3 regions of the Lysinibacillus sp. YS11 genome follow, and region 2 is predicted to be linked to each of the others. Evidence: riboswitches for the same ligand, from Rfam matches in the RefSeq annotation. Region 2 holds a riboswitch; each other region holds the start of a gene.
What was found. A riboswitch is a leader RNA that binds a small molecule or an ion and turns the genes downstream of it on or off. The one in region 2 is predicted to bind cobalamin.
Positions count from the first base shown of each region.

Region 1 (4,292 bases), 900 kb from region 2:
CATAGCCGTTTGATGGGTGTAAATGATAATCACTTACTTGATGCTTTCTGAAAGCTGCTAGCACCTTCTGCTGATTGTAGAACGCCATTTCTTCTACCTTGGCATGATAAGGCCGAACTTGCTCCTCTACTTTTGCCGCTAACGATAGCGTTTCTGTTGATAAATTTGATGTAAACGTCATTCTTTCTTCTCCATTTCACAATGTCTCGCATTTCAATCAGTAAGATTTATTGACTATCTAAATTGACTTCAATCACTCTAGAATTCCCTAACCAACTACTGGTATATAAACGCTTTTGACGAATGTTTTTCTTTATTTTAATCACATTTTATCAATTTGTATGTGCACCTGTAAAACTTGCCTATTGTTTCTAAGAGGATTTTACGCTAAGCTAATGTGCGGACTCATTTCAAGATGCGTATTTAATGACCGATTTTGGCTATTAAATTCATAGATTCTGTTACGTAAAAAGTCTTTTAACTTTTAATAAAGTTTATTTATTGATAGAAGGGGTGAAAGGGATGGCTTGGGAGGTTTTTAGTATTATAGGAACAATTGCCTTTGCTATTTCTGGGGCAATTATTGCCATGGAAGAAGAATACGATTTATTCGGTGTATATATACTTGGTATTGTGACTGCTTTTGGTGGAGGAGCTATCCGAAATTTACTCATTGGACTACCTGTCACAACACTTTGGGGACAGGATATGATGTTTCAAATAGCGCTTGCTGCGATTACGATATTCTTTATTTTTCCGCATCATCTGATTCAACATTGGCATCGTTGGGGTAACTTCACAGATGCGATTGGCTTATCAGCATTCGCTATTCAAGGCGCACTCTATGCTGTTAAGCTTGATATGCCAGTAAGCGCAGTTATTGTAGCTGCTGTTTTGACAGGTTCAGGTGGGGGTATTGTACGAGATTTATTAGCTAGAAGAAAACCATTAGTTCTCCGTGATGAAGTTTATGGTGTTTGGGCAGCTCTTGCTGGACTGCTAATCGGATTCGAGGTTTTTACAGGGGACATTTTCCTTTATATTTTATTCGCAGTGATTACAGCTTTACGAATTCTTTCCTATATGATGAAGTGGCGCTTGCCATTACGAAAATTAAATCGTGCATAAATACCATTCAGCCAATGACCAAAAATTAAGTCATTGGCTGTTTTATTGTTTTTATCTTTTTAACAACTGCATTGATTCTTCTAAAGTCACCATGTTTTTCATCATCGAGCAAGCTGCATCTAAAATAGGAAAGGCTAAGGCTGCTCCAGAACCTTCGCCTAAACGCATATTCATGTGCAACATTGGTTCAATGCCTAGTAAGGCAGCGGCAATTTTTGCCCCTGGTTCCTCTGAAACATGGGAAGGAATGATATAATCGATTACTTTTGGTTCGAGCTTATAAGCAATGAGGGCTGCTATAGTTGAAATAAATCCATCAATGACAACGGGTTTACGATGGGCAGCAGCGCCAAGAATAATACCTGTCATCGCCCCTATCTCTAACCCTCCAACCTTAGCCAGAACATCAATAACATCATTTGGATTAGGCTGATTTAAGGTAATTGCTTTTTCAATAACTGCCGCTTTATAGGCAATGCCTCCTTGGCCTACTCCTGCACCAAACCCCGTTACTTCGATAGGGTTGCATCCCGTCAAAACAGCTAATATCGCAGCACTTGGTGTTGTATTGCCGATGCCCATTTCTCCAGTCCCAAGTACATCAGCACCTTTTATGATTTCCTCAGTGGCCACACGGATTCCTACTTCTATCGATTGAATGGCTTCTTGTTTGGCCATAGCTGGACCTTGTGCCATGTTATCTGTACCATATTTAATTTTATGAATAATGACACCTGCATCAAGTGGAATATCTTCTTTTACACCCACATCTACTGTGACCACCTTTGCATTGGTAATCCCCGCAATCGCACAAACGCCTGTACCCCCCTTAGGAAAATTTAATGTTTGAAAGACCGTAACATCTTGTGGATTCGTGGTTACACCTTCCTCGCAAACACCATGATCTGCAGCACAGACAATCATCACTTTTTTGTCGACCATCGGATATAATTGTCCTGTTATACCAGAGAGCTGTACGGCAAGTGATTCTAGTTTACCCAAGCTACCTGGGGGCTTACAAAGCGCATCAATCCGCTTTCTAGCTTGCTCCATACTTTTCATATCAGCCCCCTGAATGTTTTGAATCGTGTCTTGTAATAATTGCATGATTATTTCTCCTCTCGTTCTCATTAAGACAAAATAAAAAGTCTGTAGTTTATTGTCATGACAAATAAACTACAGACTTTTCCATCATCTATATCTTCTATAGCATGTAGGCAGGTCTCCTGGCTCAAGTTCAACATCTCATAGTACCTTCCCAGCAATTTGCTAGTGGCATACACTACGAAACTCCCTCATACAGTGGCGGGTCCGCTAAAGCTTTTCACTTTATTCCCTATTCTCCCTAGTGGGCACCTATTGCTTTATGTAATTATGTTAAATCTACTTTACAACTTTTTTAGTGTCAAGAGGAAAAAATTTTTTGAGTGTTAACTTAGTACATACTGCTATTCACAATAAAAGCTTATCAAGTGCTTGTCCCAATAAATGAATCCTTCACTTGATTCCTAGTCTTCCATAATTAGTGCTTTTTAGAATTCTCTATGTCTAACACTCGGCTTGTACAAAAATCCATTACTGAATCAATTGCCATAACAAGTAAACTCAGACTTTTCAATCATCTCTATCTTCAATAGCATATGTTCTGCCAATTCACTGAGTAATGTTGAACATAAAAGTTGAAACCTTAATAATCTGTTCAATGTAAACATAAATTATTTCTATGATTAAAATTAGGGTAAGTATCAATAGTAAAACGATGAAAAGTTAGGAGTAGATACGATGAATGCAAAACAATTAAGAAACGCTATTGCTGAAACCTGTGAAACGCACGATAGCCTCTATGCCAAACTCGTAAAACCGATCAATCAGTTGTTAATCAATATCGACGCTTCGATCAGTGAAGAGACAGCAAATAAAATACTAGAAAATTTAAAGTTATTTCATAGTGGTGATAAATACATTACGGAGTGTCATTTCGAGGAGAGTCAAAATTTCTTGAAAGATGGCATTGAGCTTCTCCAAAAAGGGGATTTGGCGAATGGAGCACTACAAATTTATGGAGCTGGTGTAAACTTTGCTAGTTATGCTTCAAAAGTGCAGGGACAAAAAAATGTTAATATCTACAAAAACTTTGAAGAGAATTTTAATTTTATCATGGATGCCTTGAAAAAATAATCATGAAAAAAGAAAGAGTGTATACTCTTTCTTTTTTCATGATTTATTTAAATTCTAATTCTCCATCATAAGCCAGCATGCCGCCTTCAAGGTTTGTTACATCAAATCCTTGGGCCTCTAAGAAAGCACACGCATTGGCAGAACGAGCTCCAGCCTTACATACAATAATATATGGCTTTTCTACATCTAATTCCTCTAAACGTTCAGGGATAGTTCCGAGTGCAATATGTTGAGCACCTGGGATCATGCCATGGGCTACTTCATCCTCTTCACGTACATCGATAATATATAGGTCCTCATTTGCATCTAACAGATCTAATAATTGTGTTGTTTCCATTGTTTTCATAAACTTTGTCCTCCAAAATATCAAATTCCACTATCATTATAGCTTGTAGCAAAAAAAACAGCCAGTGTGAGAACACTAACTGTTTAACAAACTTATTATACTTCTGTCTCTAAAAACTCTATTTGTTTTGCTGGTACGAATGTAGAAATGGCATGCTTATAGATTAGGTGCTGCTTATTCTCAGCATCAAGTAGTAATACTGTAAAATTATCATATGATTTCACAGTCCCTTTTAACTGAAATCCGTTTAATAGAAATACAGTTACAAAAACACTGTTTTTACGTAGTTGGTTCAAGAACGTATCTTGCAAATTGATTGATTTCATCAAATAGCCTCCCTACTAACTTTCTACCTCTTCATTCCTATAGTAGCACGTTCTACCAATTTATCAATTAGTAATTTTTAGAAATTTTTCTTTATTCTTATAATCGATCATCCGGCGTAATAAAATGGACATCCATTTTATTACGGAAATAAGTAAGCTGTCTTTTTGCATAGCGACGGGAATTTTGTTTTAAGCTATCAAGGGCTTCCTCTAGGGTACATTTGCCATCTAAATAATCATATAATTCTTTATACCCGATGGCTTGTATAGACTGCACTCCACGGATATTTTGCTGCCATAATCCCTTCACCTCT
Region 1 covers NZ_CP026007.1:1,207,245-1,211,536, reverse strand. The annotation lists gene LBYS11_RS05620 (methionine gamma-lyase family protein) at 1-181, opposite strand, end outside; gene LBYS11_RS05615 (trimeric intracellular cation channel family protein) at 523-1,128, shown strand; gene cobT (nicotinate-nucleotide--dimethylbenzimidazole phosphoribosyltransferase) at 1,180-2,235, opposite strand; cobalamin riboswitch at 2,327-2,503, opposite strand; gene LBYS11_RS05605 (hypothetical protein) at 2,911-3,306, shown strand; gene LBYS11_RS05600 (rhodanese-like domain-containing protein) at 3,350-3,652, opposite strand; gene hfq (RNA chaperone Hfq) at 3,748-3,978, opposite strand; gene miaA (tRNA (adenosine(37)-N6)-dimethylallyltransferase MiaA) at 4,076-4,292, opposite strand, start outside.
Region 1: it holds a riboswitch for cobalamin, as region 2 does, so the genes downstream of both, cobT (nicotinate-nucleotide--dimethylbenzimidazole phosphoribosyltransferase) here and LBYS11_RS10435 (hypothetical protein) in region 2, are expected to answer to the same signal.

Region 2 (4,292 bases):
TCACAGCCCTATGAGCTTGTCCCAACCTTACAGGCAAAGGTTCAATATGAGGGTGATCAGCATATCAAGGAAGTGCTACAGATTTTCCGTTTACTCGAAGCAGAAGAACCGTCCTTGCGTGTGGTCTGGCAGGAAAAATTTCAGGAAATCCATGTGCATATTATGGGTGCTATTCAATTGGAGGTCCTGACAGAGGTATTAATGACGCGTTTTTCATTAGCTGTCTCCTTTGGTGAGCCGCAAATTTTATACATGGAAACCATTGCGACGACCGTAACGGGCTATGGTCATTTCGAGCCCCTCAAGCATTATGCAGAAGTTCATTTATTAATGGAGCCAAATCCACGTGGAACAGGTAATACCTTCACCAATGCCTGTCATGCCGATCATTTATCTGTAGGCAATCAGCGCCTTGTTGAAAAGCATCTGTTTGAGCGTGACCATCATGGGCTACTGACAGGCTTCCCTGTAACAGATATTCATTTTACACTTCTAACAGGTCGCGGGCACAATGAACATACATCGGGGGGAGATTTCCGTGAAGCCAGTTTCCGTGCCCTGCGTCAGGGGCTGGAGCAGGCACAAAATGTCCTACTTGAACCCTATTATCGCTTTAAAATGAAAGCTTCAAATGACTTTATCGGTCGTATGATGACTGATATTCAGCAAGCAGCTGGCACGTTCGATGACCCGATTTTATCCGAAACGGATGTTATCCTAACAGGTCGTGCACCTGTTGCCACTTTAATGAGCTACAGCACAACCTTTGCCGCCTATACAAATGGGAAAGGTGCACTCACACTCCAATTTGATGGCTATGATGTGTGCCATAATACAGAGGATGTGATTGCACAGATTGGCTACGATAAAAATGCCGACCCTGAGTATAGTTCCTCTAGTATCTTTTGTGCTAAGGGCAAAGGATATTCGGTTCCATGGCAAGAAGCACAGGCAGCCATGCATTGCCTGTAGGGTGGGATGAGCCTGCTCGCTTCGGGTAATCCGCGGGTATTTCTTTCTTGGGCATCAATATATCTCTACCCTACCATAAGATATTACAAGCCCTCCAAAAAATGGAGGGCTTGTTTTTATAGTGCACCGACAGCTTTCTTTGTTGGATTGTCCAACAAATATGCGGGTTCAACTATTACATAGTCATGCTTGTTCGTAAAATCAATTAGTACCTTACCAGGTTGACTTTTTAATAGTTGTAGATGATCAATTAATTGCAGTAAAAGCTCGTGACCGTTGCCACGTGGATGCCAGTTGAAATGATAATCATTTAACGCTTGCACCGCTTCAATAAATTGGGCATATTCCTGCTGCACAAATGCAATGAGTTTGTCATGATGAGATGCTAAATCATATAAATATGTTTCGTAAAAGCGCATGACAATCGAGCATAATAAGTCATTGACACGAGCGGCACTTAAAACAGGCTTTGGCTCCAATGATAGACGGTCAAGGTTGGGCTTTGCGCGTGTAGAATCAATGCGCGTAATTAAGTGATACGCTTCTCCGTTGACCTCATAGACAATCGGATTGGTCGGCATGTACATCATAAAACTATTCGTCTTTGTTTTTAGTTCATCTGCTATGGCTGCTTTCGCTAAAAGATGACCGTCCACATCCCCATTTTGTATCCAAATAATTTCTTTATTATATAAGATTTGCTCAAAGAAGCGATCATTGCGAATCAGCTTCGTTGCTAATAATTGATCGATCAGAGACTCGACCACCATTCTTGTTTTCGCTTTCTTGGCAACTTCTGTTCGTGGTTGCTTACAAATGTTCAGATCTTCATAAGGCGTTTCCAACGTTGTCGTTACATGAATATTTGTCATACGTGCATCCCCTTTGCGTACATATTTTCAAAACAAAAAGGACTCCCTACTTTTGAGGAAATCCTTCATTTTATCTTCTTTCATCACACAATGCCAAACAAACCCTAAGTATGTGTGAACGAGTTCGATTATGAACCCTTTCATTTACTATGGGCGTTTGACGTACTGTGACGAACAGAGCATTCTGTTTTGTCAACATGCCACCTCCTATTCCTCGTAGGTTTATGGTGTGTACTCGTAACAGGCAGGTATCCTGACTCATGATCATCGCTTCTTTTCTCCTTCCCGTCCAAAGACAGTGGATACTGAAAAGTCGCTCACATTTACAGTTGCGGGACAGTGTCGGATTCGCACCGACTTCCCTTTTAAGCAAATTGCACGCAATTTACACCTCTTACTACACGCTATTCAGTTGTCATAGGAATGAGTATAAGCACATTCCTATTAGATTACTAAAATCAATTGTAAAGTAGTGTTTTTCCAAAGTCAAATATCACAATATTTTCCAAACTACTAATAAAGTTAGAGGGGGATATAAAAAAGGTGAACTGCGTATTTTTTATCTTTCATTGACTTTATAATGAAAGATAGTGTACTTCTAATAGTGGAAGGATGAAAAATATGAAAACAAGTCAACAATTAGTGACGAGTAATTTAGAGGAAAAAATGAAACTATTTACTCGAGCCGTTTCTGGACAAATTATAGAGGAAGCTCATTTTGTCATAGCCAATACGAATATTCCAACTGATACATTTAATTTGTTAGTAGCGAAATCGCCTATAATTCATAAGGAAAATCATCTTAAACAAAGGATTAATCATTTCATTGTGAATAAACTTCCCTTCAGTACGTGGGTGGATGCCAACTATCTAAGCGATGATTGGCTACAGCTGATAAAAGACTGCAATTTACAGGAAGCTGAACGAAATATGATGATGAAGCTTGACCATACACTTCACACAGGTCCACGAATTTCCAATTATCTTACCATCACAGAAGTAAGTAACAAGGAAGAGCTTCTACAATATAAGGAAGTTTTTCTAAGTTTATTTGGAGAAACAGCAGAAAGAGATGCATTAGAAATTTACTTTCATCAATTCTCACAGGAAAAACTAGCATCAAATGCTCGCATGTTTATTGGTTGTATAAAGGAAGTACCTATCGCTACGGGATTATTAATCGACAGTAAACATAGCTATGGGATTTATGATGTGATGACAAAAGATGCGTATAGGGGCAACGGCTATGGCAGTGAGATGTTTCAATTCCTACTCAGTCAAACAATCAATAAGCAAAAGCCCGTAGTCTTACAGGCATCAGAGGATGGAAAAAATATTTATAAACGCTTCGGGTTTAAAGAAGTCGGAGAAATGATTGTATTTGAATAAGGTCTCGGCAAGGCGCTCTTATTTACACTTGACAGTATTTTCGAGCTTACCGTAATCATGAAGCCGACTTAAAATCCGTTACACCGACCCCTTCCCGGCACGACAAAAAAGCCTCGCAAATCTGCGGGCTTTTGGTTGTGCACATGTACTATTAGCACCTTCATTACGTCCCCAAAACATACTGTGCTAAGACGCTTTGCACCTTATAAATATTTGTCGCCTTATTGAAGTTTTTTTGAATCGGTAATGGACTGCCAGACACCCATATTTTAAGCTCTGCATCTAAATCAAATGTTCCAGCTGTTTCGACTGAAAAATGAACGATATTTTTATAGGGAATGGAATGATACTCTGTTTTCTTGCCAGTCACTCCTTGCTTATCAATGAGGATTAATCGTTTATTGGTAAAAATAAACGTGTCTCTAATAATTTTATAGGCGTTCTTGACTGTCTCGTTTGGAATTAATAAATTATGGACCTCCTCCTGTAGTTTTTCTAAATTCACCTCGCTTGCATTGCCGATCAATCCATCAAATAAGCCCACTATCTGTCCCCTTTCGCTCTCGTTTATTTAATGTATTACAAAGAAGTGAGAGCTACGACAGGAAATGGTGGTATTATTTAGCCTATAAAAGGGGTGAGTGGTTGCGAATAATGATAGCTGCCTTAGTGTCTCTACTAGCCGTTGTTTTACTAGGATGTAATGAAAAACCAGATGATGAATTAGCTAAGGTCAGCATTTCTATTGGTGCTAAATTTAACAAGGTGAACACTGATTTTTTTAAAGAATATACGGATGAAGAATCACTTACACTATTCCAACAAGCCATTGCAACAACAGTCAAAAACGAGGGTGTTGTCAATATGGCTTCGCCAGAATATGATGTACAAATAGTGGACAAGGCAGGAAACAAATATGGCTATCATCTTTGGTTAGGTGATAAAGGGCAAAACAGTAGTTTGATGCATGTCAAGGATACGCATACGATCTACACAATATCTGAGGAGTTCACTGAAAAATTAGCTGCGCTAGTTCACTCATAAAAAAACACTTCCCAT
Region 2 covers NZ_CP026007.1:2,110,456-2,114,747, reverse strand. The annotation lists gene LBYS11_RS10440 (elongation factor G) at 1-972, shown strand, start outside; gene LBYS11_RS10435 (hypothetical protein) at 1,089-1,844, opposite strand; cobalamin riboswitch at 2,070-2,254, opposite strand; gene LBYS11_RS10430 (GNAT family N-acetyltransferase) at 2,466-3,233, shown strand; gene LBYS11_RS10425 (PH domain-containing protein) at 3,397-3,777, opposite strand; gene LBYS11_RS10420 (YhfM domain-containing protein) at 3,888-4,277, shown strand.

Region 3 (4,292 bases), 170 kb from region 2:
ATCCGTGACAACAACCATTTCTTTTGATGGATATGCCAATGGCTCTACTTTCAATGACTCGGTTTTTTCAACATTTTTTAGTAGTTTTGATTTTTCCTCAATAGCTCTTTGTTGTCTGGATTCCAGGTTCTTCGCTCGTTTCATCATCTTGGCTGCTTTATGTCCAACAAAGCCTTTGTCCAGTTTGGAACCTGAATTGGTTGTGCCGTTTTTGGAGGCTTCCACTTGATTAGACCAACCTGACGAACGCTTTGAGGATTGTTTTAATCGGTCGATATCTTTTTGCAGTCGTTGATTGGTTACTTCTTCGTGTTCCTGCTGACGATCAAAATTTAACTTCCAAGAAGAATAATTTCCACTTTGAACGTCAATATTGGCTCTATTAATCGATAGGATATGGTCAACACAGCCATCTAAAAAGCTTCTGTCATGTGAAATTAAAATAAATCCTTTTTTCCTGCGAAGATAATCGGAAACCGTCTTTCTTGCATCCGTGTCTAGGTGATTGGTTGGTTCATCAATTAATAAAAATTGACCCTCTGTCAAAAACAACGCAGCAAGCAGCACCTTTGTTTGTTCGCCATTGGATAATGTTTTAAAAGGACGATACATGACCTCCGCATCTACATGTAGGTAAGCTATTTCACGTAGACATTCCCAATCTTCTGCCTGAGGACAAATTTCCTCAAATATTTCATGGGTATATTTATTTGGATCAGAAACTGGATAGGGGAAATAAGTGAAGTCTACAGAAGAGATGATTTTTCCGCTATACTCATAATTTCCTAATAACAACTGAAAGAATGTTGTTTTACCTCGTCCGTTTCTACCGATAAATCCAAGTTTCCAATCCGTATCGATTTGAAAGTTGACATTCTCAAAAATATTGTCAAAGCTGCTTGGATAAGAAAAAGTTAGGTTTTGTACTTGTATCATGGACATGATAATTCCTCCTTTGTATTGCAACAGTTTACTTTTCATACAAAGTCGGTCTATCCATCTATGGTTCATTTCTCCGTATAAGCAGATGGATATTAACGACTTATACGGAGTGTTACATGCGTTACAATAGTTTCTGAATCGCTCATATTTTTCCTCTCCTTTATGGGTAAATGAAAGGTACAAAATCAACTATGAAAGCAAGAAAAAAACCCTCCAATTGTACATTGGAAGGATTAGTCTTTCTCTGAATAAATGCGATTTGCCATTTGTGTCATGACAAATAAAATGCAAACTGATAGTTAAAAATGGATAGACTAACCCTATATTTTGTGTTTGAAATCATTCAATTCAAATAAAAATATAGTTTAGTTCTTCATTGTCCATTCATCAGTCCTCTCATAATTGTCTTTTTATAGTAACAAATTTTTTTACAGAATACAATGTAACCTTATTTTCATTTAGTACTATACAATAATTCCTATAATATTTATAGAAATAATTTATATAATAGTTGAAAAATAATTTCTACTATTCTGAAATATGTGCTATAGTAGGAGCATAATTGAATATTGTGTAAGACTTGGTGCCAAATGAAAGTTTGGCTTAAAAGGGAAGTCGGTGCAAATCCGACGCTGTCCCGCAACTGTAATTCGGAGCAAATCACAAATGCCACTGGGGAAACTGGGAAGGCTGTGAGGCGTGTTGATGGAAAGCCAGGAGACCTGCCAATTTCTAGTACACACCAAATCCCTACGTGGAAATAGGTGGTGAAAAGTGACCAAATAGGCACTGTGCGATAACGTTTATGCGAAAGTAGATATTTTTTCGTATTGTTTTAGCATTATTAATTTTAACATGCAGCCATTTTCCTAATAGGAGAATGGCTTTTTATTTTTTCTAAAAAAGGAGCTTAAAAACATGAACTATACAAGTACATTGATCGGTTATCCCTATATAGGAGAGGAACGCGAATGGAAAAAAGCACTAGAAGCATTTTGGCGCAATGAACTTTCTGAGGAGGACTTTGAGGAAAAATTAAAGAAAATCCGTTTATCAAGAATAAACAAGCAGCTGCAACTTGGAATCGATATGGTGACAGTTGGCGACTTTACGTTTTACGATAGAATGTTAGATACAGCTTTGATGTTTGGTTTAGTTCCAAAGCGCTTTAACTGGCAAGGTGGTAAAGTCGATTTTCATACCTACTTCAGTGTAGCAAGAGGAGACAAAACAGCCGTAGCTAGTGAAATGACAAAATGGTTTAATACAAATTATCACTACATTGTTCCAGAGTATGAGGGACAAGCCTTACAACTAACAGAAAATAAAGTGTTAGCCGACTTTTTAGAGGCGAAGGAAACTTTCGGTATCATTGCGAAGCCGACACTAATTGGTCCCTATACATTTTATAAGTTAACGAAAGGCTACAACAAATTAACACAGGTTGAGTACTTATTAGCTTTATTACCACTCTATACGCAGGTATTAAAAGAATTAGTGGATGCAGGTGCCACTTGGATTCAGCTAGAAGAGCCATCCCTCGTCTTAACACTTGATCCAGCAGAGATAAAGCTGGTGAAAGAAATGTATGACCAGTTAGCCACTGCCGTTCCTGAGGCTAAAATAATGCTACAGACTTATTTCGAAGCTTTAAGTGCCTATGAAGCATTAAGTACATTGCCTGTTCAAGGATTCGGTTTGGACTTTGTTCATGGCTATAAAGGAAATATGGCGTCACTTCGTCAATTTGGTTTCCCGCAGGATAAAGTATTAGGAATAGGGGTAGTGAATGGCCGTGATATTTGGCGTTCAAACCTGGCGGAGGTCAATGCGACAATTCAAGCCATTGAACAGCTAAGTCATGCTGCTGAACTATGGATTCAACCATCAAGTAACCTACAGCACGTTCCAATCACAACCTCTCTTGAAAATGAACTTGACCCTGTTTTAAAGCAGTCTCTGGCCTTCGCAGATGAGAAAATCGTAGAAATCACGGGGCTGACTAAATATAGACGAGATAAAGATGGTTCCTTACAACATAATTTTTCAGAAAGTATGAAGGCGATTGAGGCTCTAAAAAATCATCCAATCCGCCAAAATAAGTTAATTCATCAAGCCGTTCAAACTGTGACAAAGCAAGATTTTGAACGACACAGTAATTTTACGAAGCGACAAATGATCCAACAACAAGCCTTAGGATTACCGCTGTTTCCAACAACTACAATCGGTAGCTTCCCGCAATCAGATGAAGTGAAAAGAAATCGTAATGCGTGGCGAAAGAAACAATTATCGAATGAAGCCTATGAAACATTTTTAGAAGACGAAACAAAGCGCTGGATCTCCATACAAGAGGAATTAGATATCGATGTACTTGTTCATGGTGAATTTGAGCGTACAGATATGGTCGAATATTTCGGTGAAAAGCTGACTGGCTTTGCCTTTACAGAGAAAGCGTGGGTTGTTTCATATGGATCACGCTGTGTGAAGCCTCCGATCATTTATGGAGATGTTGCATGGGCTTCACCAATTACCGTAAAAGAATCCGCCTATGCCCAAAGCCTAACGAAGCGATTTGTAAAAGGCATGCTGACAGGGCCAGTAACAATATTAAATTGGTCCTTTGTGCGAGATGATTTGTCCCGTAAAGATGTCGCTTATCAAATTGCATTAGCACTCCGTAAAGAGGTGGAAGCACTAGAAAACGCAGGTATATCAATTATTCAAGTGGACGAGCCAGCGTTAAGAGAAGGTTTACCGCTTAGAAAGGAGGAATGGGGGGCTTACTTAGAGTGGGCTGTCAATTCCTTTAAGCTTGCGACATCTAGTGTCAAAGATGAAACACAAATCCATACACATATGTGTTACTGCGAGTTTAATGATTTCATCGAACCAATTAGCGCACTAGATGCAGATGTGATTTCCATAGAAACATCACGAAGTCATGGGGAACTTATTACCTCACTACAAGTACAGCCCTATAAAAAAGGAATTGGCTTAGGCGTCTATGATATTCATAGCCCTCGTGTACCAAGCGAGGATGAAATGCTCGCTATTATGAAAGATAGTCTACAGGTGCTGGACCGTTATCAATTCTGGGTGAATCCAGATTGTGGCTTAAAAACGAGAAAAGAAGATGAAACCGTTGCAGCTTTAGCGAATATGGTTGCTGCTACTAAAACGTTGCGTCAAGCTGTACAGCAATCTACATCAAGCTAACGAAATGATTTTTAATCTACTACATCTACTCTCCAATAACGAAGACTAGGGTAAATCCCTAGTCTTTTTATGTTACGTCGATATATATATTATCTTCAGAAAGTAAAATTGACGTGAACAGGCGAGCATGTTAT
Region 3 covers NZ_CP026007.1:2,280,868-2,285,159, forward strand. The annotation lists gene LBYS11_RS11235 (Lsa family ABC-F type ribosomal protection protein) at 1-942, opposite strand, end outside; cobalamin riboswitch at 1,507-1,687, shown strand; gene metE (5-methyltetrahydropteroyltriglutamate--homocysteine S-methyltransferase) at 1,861-4,158, shown strand.
Region 3: it holds a riboswitch for cobalamin, as region 2 does, so the genes downstream of both, metE (5-methyltetrahydropteroyltriglutamate--homocysteine S-methyltransferase) here and LBYS11_RS10435 (hypothetical protein) in region 2, are expected to answer to the same signal.